2 linked regions of the Celeribacter indicus genome follow. Each later gene encodes a partner of the first gene's protein in a complex. Links are inferred from orthologs where the notes say so. Each region holds a gene or a part of one and is shown on either strand. Other genes may lie near its edges.

What was found.
Region 2: the proteins of clpA (region 1) and clpS are in contact, whole or in part, in a solved structure (PDB 1LZW), measured with the Escherichia coli proteins. The link is inferred for Celeribacter indicus from one-to-one orthologs.

Annotation. Positions count from the first base shown.
Region 1 is NZ_CP004393.1:3,732,511-3,735,853, reverse strand. What follows is about bases 186-3,209. They hold clpA (ATP-dependent Clp protease ATP-binding subunit ClpA), read right to left. Parts: upstream 2,851-3,209; coding sequence 520-2,850; downstream 186-519. Other genes in these bases: gloB (hydroxyacylglutathione hydrolase), read right to left, coding at 3,101-3,209; P73_RS18430 (M23 family metallopeptidase), read right to left, coding at 186-421. In the rest of the region: more of P73_RS18430, read right to left, coding at 1-185; more of gloB, read right to left, coding at 3,210-3,343. UniProt on the Escherichia coli protein: ATP-dependent specificity component of the ClpAP protease. It directs the protease to specific substrates. It has unfoldase activity. The primary function of the ClpA-ClpP complex appears to be the degradation of unfolded or abnormal proteins.
Region 2 is NZ_CP004393.1:4,335,255-4,338,291, forward strand. What follows is about bases 253-2,970. They hold clpS (ATP-dependent Clp protease adapter ClpS), read right to left. Parts: upstream 1,915-2,970; coding sequence 1,591-1,914; downstream 253-1,590. Other genes in these bases: P73_RS21150 (SDR family NAD(P)-dependent oxidoreductase), read right to left, coding at 253-560; P73_RS21155 (class I SAM-dependent methyltransferase), read right to left, coding at 592-1,572; P73_RS21165 (HAD family hydrolase), read left to right, coding at 2,055-2,759; P73_RS21170 (D-alanyl-D-alanine carboxypeptidase family protein), read left to right, coding at 2,955-2,970. Outside these bases: more of P73_RS21150, read right to left, coding at 1-252; more of P73_RS21170, read left to right, coding at 2,971-3,037. UniProt on the Escherichia coli protein: Involved in the modulation of the specificity of the ClpAP-mediated ATP-dependent protein degradation.

The sequences.
Region 1 (3,343 bases):
CCTTCCGAAGGTGGCAATACTGGCTGGTCCAGCCGCCGCCGTGGTCGATCACCACGCCGTTGCCGCATTCCTTTCCCGTGACGTCCGGCGCGTCCCCGTTCCCCTGGGAAACGTCCTCCTCCCCGTCGCGGATGGCGCGCACGGTGCCGGGCGCGGTGGCGAAGACGTCGACGCCCGTCCAGACGTCCCCCATCGCGGGCAGGGCGAAGTCCGTGCCCTTGTGACCGTCATAGGACAGCGGGCCGCAGGTGAAATCGGCCGCGCCGGGGCCGGGGTCGGTATCGACGTAATTCTGGATGTAGCAGCTTTCGCCCGGTGTGCAGTCGAGCGGCAGGGACAGCACCGGATCGCGGGCGAGGGCGGGTGCGGCGAGGATCGGAGCGGCGAGGACGAGGAGAGGCAGAAGGCTGGCGCGGCGCATGGGGGTCCTCCGGTCATTGGTCGCAGGCTCGCGCAGCGAAAAGGCCCCGTCAAGGTGACGGGGCCTTTCGATCCTGTTTGTCCGTGTGTCCCGGCCGGTCAGTCGGCGGTCAGAAGCGGCGGCTTCTTCGACCGGCCGAGGCGGGGGGCACCCGGTTCCTCGACCTTGAGGTCGATTTCGCCGTCCTTGACGCCGACCCTGACGACGCCACCCTTCGCGAGCTTGCCGAAGAGAAGCTCCTCGGCGAGCGGCTTCTTGATGTGCTCCTGGATCACGCGGCCGAGCGGACGCGCGCCCATCTTGTCGTCATAGCCCTTTTCGGCCAGCCATTCGGCAGCGGGGCGGGTGAGTTCGATGGAGACGTTGCGGTCCATGAGCTGCGCCTCGAGTTGCAGCACGAACTTCTCGACCACCTGGAGGATGACCTCCTTCGGCAGCGGCTGGAAGGACACGACCGCGTCGAGGCGGTTGCGGAATTCCGGCGTGAAGGTGCGCTCGATCGCCGCCGTGTCCTCGCCCTCGCGGCGGTCACGGCCGAAGCCGATGGCCTCTTTCGCCTGTTCGGTCGCCCCCGCGTTCGAGGTCATGATCAGGATCACGTTGCGGAAATCGACGGTCCGGCCGTTGTGATCGGTGAGCTTGCCGTTGTCCATCACCTGAAGCAGGATGTTGTAGACATCCGGGTGTGCCTTTTCGATCTCGTCGAGCAGCAGCACGCAATGCGGATGCTGGTCCACGCTGTCGGTCAGCAGACCGCCCTGATCGAAGCCGACATAGCCCGGAGGCGCACCGATGAGCCGGGAGACCGCGTGTTTCTCCATGTATTCCGACATGTCGAAGCGCAGAAGCTCCACGCCGAGGCTCGAGGCGAGCTGGTTGGCCACTTCGGTCTTGCCGACGCCGGTGGGGCCAGCGAAGAGGTAGTTGCCGATCGGCTTCTGCGGTTCGCGCAGACCCGCGCGGGCGAGCTTGATCGCAGAGGACAGCGTCTCGATGGCCTTGTCCTGACCGAACACGACCCGCTTGAGCGTCGCTTCGAGATCCTTGAGCACCTCCGCGTCGTCCTTGGAGACGTTCTTCGGCGGGATGCGCGCGATCTTCGCCACGACCGCCTCGATCTCCTTCGGAGAGATCGTCTTGCGACGGCGGCTCTCGGCCACGAGATGCTGGGCCGCGCCCGCCTCGTCGATCACGTCGATCGCCTTGTCGGGAAGCTTGCGGTCATGGATGTAGCGCGCGGAGAGTTCCACGGCCGTCTTGATCGCCTCGTTGGTGTAGCGGATGTCGTGATGCTCCTCGAAATAGGGCTTGAGGCCCTGGAGGATCTTCACCGTGTCATCCACCGACGGCTCGTTCACGTCGATTTTCTGGAACCGGCGGCTGAGCGCGCGGTCCTTCTCGAAATGCTGGCGGAACTCCTTGTAGGTGGTGGAGCCCATGCAGCGCAGCTTGCCGCCCTGCAACGCGGGCTTGAGCAGGTTGGAAGCATCCATCGCCCCGCCGGAGGTCGCACCCGCGCCGATCACGGTGTGGATCTCGTCGATGAAGAGGATGGCGTCGGGATGCTCCTCGAGCTCCTTCACCACGGCTTTCAGCCGCTCCTCGAAATCGCCGCGATAGCGCGTGCCGGCGAGCAGCGCGCCCATGTCGAGCGAGAAGATGGTGGAATGGGCGAGCACCTCGGGCGTCTCACCGTCGACGATCTTCTTGGCAAGGCCTTCGGCGATGGCGGTCTTGCCCACGCCGGGATCGCCCACGAGAAGCGGGTTGTTCTTGCGCCGGCGGCAGAGCACCTGGATGCAGCGCTCGACCTCGTGGGCGCGGCCGATCAGCGGATCGACATCGCCCTTCTTGGCCTTCTTGTTGAGGTCGACGCAATATTTGGCGAGCGCGGATTCCTTGTCCTCGCCCGGCGCCTGCGCCTGTTGCGCCTGCGCCTCCTCCTCGTGGTCGGCGCCGGTGATCGGGCGCTGTTCACCGAAGGCGGGATCCTTGGCGACGCCATGGGCGATGAAATTCACCGCGTCATAGCGCGTCATGTCCTGTTCCTGGAGGAAATAGGCGGCGTTCGATTCGCGTTCGGCGAAGATCGCGACGAGCACGTTGGCGCCGGTCACCTCGGTGCGGCCGGAGGACTGGACGTGGATCGCCGCGCGCTGGATCACGCGCTGGAAGGAGGCTGTGGGCACGGCCTCCGACCCCTCCACATCCGTGACGAGGGTCGAGAGATCGTCCTCGATGTAATCCAGAAGGGTTTTCCGAAGGTCCTCGAGATCGACGTTGCACGCCTGCATCACGCGCGCCGCGTCGGGCTCGTCGACCAGGGCCAGAAGGAGGTGTTCCAGCGTTGCGAGTTCGTGGCGCCGGGCGTTGGCCAGCGCCAGAGCGGCATGGATGGCCTGCTCAAGGGTGTTCGAAAATGACGGCACTTCGTATGTGCTCCTTCGCATTCGGGGTCTGGAGGGGACGTCTATGGCCCCGCACCCAACCGTGGCCTCATACTCTTAAACTTCGATTGAAAGCCGCGCGCTTCAAGGAAAAAAGTGGCTGACACCGGTAAATTTTCGTGAGGCGCCAAGTTTTGTGCGGTTTGACAGGGGTGGTTCCCTCTTCGGGTAGGGTTCATGTATGGTCCGCGGGCGGTGTTTCAAGGGGCACGGAGAGGGGCCGGGCGCGGCGTCAGAACCGGTCCTTCCGGGCCCGGATCTCCGCGAAGACGGCGACATCGGGTGCATCGGCCATGTCGAGGGCCGATTTCACGGAGGCCGTGTCGGCGCGCAGGAACGGATTCGTGTCGCATTCGAGGCCGAGGGACGAGGGAACGGTCGGTTTTCCCTCGGCGCGCAGGCTCTCGACCTCGGCGATCCTGGCCTTGAGCGCGGCGTTGCCGGGTTCGATCGTCGCGGCGAAACGTGCATTGCC
Region 2 (3,037 bases), 600 kb from region 1 along the record:
GGGGCGAGCGCGACGGCCATCGACCGCGTCATCTGATCGACCGCGGCGGAGGAAATCGAGAAGGCGAGGAGCTCCGGCTGGCAGCGCCGCGCGGCGATGGACGAGAGGTTGACGATCGAGCCGAGCACGCCCTCTTCCTCGCCCTCCACCTTTTCCGCGCGCTTGATCATCCATTTCGCGACCTGCTGGGTCAGGCGCAGCGACGTCATCAGGTTCTGGTCGAGCAGTTGGGCGACATTGTCCTCCTCGACGTTCAGCGGATCGCTCATCGCCACCTGGCGGGAGGCATTCACGAGAATGTCCACCCCATCGAAATTGTCGATGGTCGCGGAAAGGAGATTGGCGATGGTGAGCTTCTCGCGCAGGTCGCCGGCGAAATAGGCGACGGTGCGGTCTTCCGCCTCCGCCGCATCGCCGTACTGCGCAACGAGCCCCGCCTCGTCGATATCCGCGCACATGACATTCGCGCCCTGGGCCTCGAAATGACGCGCGATGGCGAGACCGACGCCGTTGGCCGCTCCGGTCACGATCGCGGTCTTGCCTGTAATGGAAAAGCTCATGGTGAGGGTCCTCGATGCTTTGACGCCCAGACTAGGCGCCCGTTGCGGTCCTGCGAAGGGGTTTCGTGGCGTGAAGCACCTTGAAGCCCGACGTGCCGCCGATCTCGGCAACCGTGCCGAAATGCGTGGCAAGCGTGGCCTCGTAGGGCAGGTGCCGGTTCGCGACCATCCAGAGCATGCCGTTCGGCGCCAACATGGTCGCGGCGGCCGCGATGAAGGCCTGCCCGAGCGCCGGGTCGGCGGCGCGCGAGCTGTGGAAGGGCGGGTTCATCACGACGGCGTCGAGCGGACGGGGCGGCGTGAAGCGGGTGGCGTCCTCCCAGTGGAAGACGGCGCGCGGATCTCCGATATTCTCCCGCGCACAGGCAAGGGCGGCGGCCTCCGCCTCCACCACATGCAGCACCTCCACGCCGTCGTGCGCGAGGATGTGGCGCGACAGATATCCCCAGCCCGCCCCGAGGTCCGCGACCGTGGGCGGCAGGCGTTCGGGCAGCGCCGCGACGAGCGCTTCGGACGCCTTGTCGATCCGGTCCGCCGAAAACACGCCGAACCGCGTGACGAACCCGTCGACAAGGTGAAGGGGGCCGGGGTCGGCCCAATCGGAAAAATCCCCGCCGCAAAAGGCGAAGGCCTTGCCATGGGCCTTGGACACCACCTGTTCCACAGGCACGCGCTTGCGAATGTCCTTGAGAAGGCTGTCGATGCCGTCGGTCTTCTGTCCGTCGACGATCACCCTCTCCCCGCGCCGGACCGCATCCGCGATCAGCGCGCGGGCCTCCGCCTTCGCGCGCGGCACCGCGACGAGTACGAGATCGAACTGTCCCTCCGGCGCGATCCGCGTGTCGTAGCCCTCTTTCGCGAAACTGTCGAAATCGGGTTTGAAGCCCTGCACGATCTGCACCTCCGCACCCTTGAGCACGCGTAGATCCGTACCCGCGCGCGGGCGGAAGACCACCACGCGACGGACCGGCGGCAGCGCGCCGAGGAGGAGGGGAAGCCTGTCGGAAAGCATGGCGAAAAGGCGCGCAGCCTATTCCTTTTCCATGGTGCATTGCAGCGGATGCTGATGCCGGCGGGAGAAGTCCATCACCTGCTGCACCTTCGTTTCCGCAATCTCGTAGGAAAACACCCCGACGACGGCGAGGCCCTTCTTGTGCACCGTCAGCATGATCTCGGTCGCGTGGGAATGCGAAATGCCGAAAAAGCGTTCGAGCACGAGCACCACGAATTCCATCGGCGTATAATCGTCGTTGAGCAGCAGGACCTTGTAGAGGGGCGGGCGCTTCGTCTTCGGACGTGTCTTGAGCGCGAGGCCGACGTCGCCGTCGTCATCGCTGTTGTCCTTGTCGGCCATCATGAGAGGCGAGAGTAACACGCTGTCGTCTCCGGTTCCTGCACTACGCGAAAAGCGGTGTCGCTTCGGCTCGTTATATAGAACCTTTCGCCGCCGAATAAAGAGGGTTATGCCCGAAGCGGCAAAGGAGACCTTACCACATGCCGGGAAAGATTTCGACGATCGCCTTCGATGCCGACGATACCCTGTGGGAAAACGAACAATTTTTCCGCATGACCCAGGCCCGGTTTGCCGATCTCCTTTCCGATTATTCCGAGCGCGCGCATCTTGCCGAACGGCTTCTCGCCGCCGAGCGCCGCAACCTCGGGCAATACGGATTCGGCATCAAGGGCTTTGTCCTGTCGATGATCGAGACCGCAATCGAGGTGACGGAGGAAAAGGTTCCCGCCGCGGTGATCCGCGAACTGATCGGCGCCGGGCAGGAAATGTTGCGCCATCCGATCCACCTGCTCGACGGTGTGGAGGAGACCGTGCGGATGCTGGCGGAGGATCACGACATCCTCCTCGTGACCAAGGGCGACCTGCTCGACCAGGAGCGCAAGCTCGCCCAGTCCGGCCTTGGCGATCTGTTCGACGGGGTGGAGATCGTCTCTGCGAAGACGCCCGCGGTCTATGCCGGGATCTTCTCGAGGCGCGGGCTCGCGCCCGCCGCCGCGGTGATGGTCGGCAATTCGATGAAGTCGGACGTCATCCCGCCAATCGAGGCCGGCGCCTGGGGCGTCCATGTCCCGCACGGTCTCACCTGGGAGATCGAACATGCCGAACCGCCCCTCGATCACCCGCGGTTTCGGCAGATCGAATCTCTCGCCCGCCTTCCAGATCTGGTCTCCGTGCTTGAAATGTAGGCACAGGGAAAAATTCTTTTCGGGCGCTTTTCAGCATGTGGTAGTAAGATGTTGCATCCCCACCAGATATGGGTTTTGCATTTTGGCAAGACCGAGATGCCCAAAAATTTCACGGTTTTCTCACTCCAAGTGCCGTGCTAGGCTCAAATAAACAAGTCGGGCATCCACGATCCGACCAGACGAGGCAGAGTTATGATGATGAGCGACGTGCAAGCGCGACGGTTTCCGCGTGCCGTTACGGGACGTGTTTTTCCCCTTCTTCTGATCACCTTCGCGAT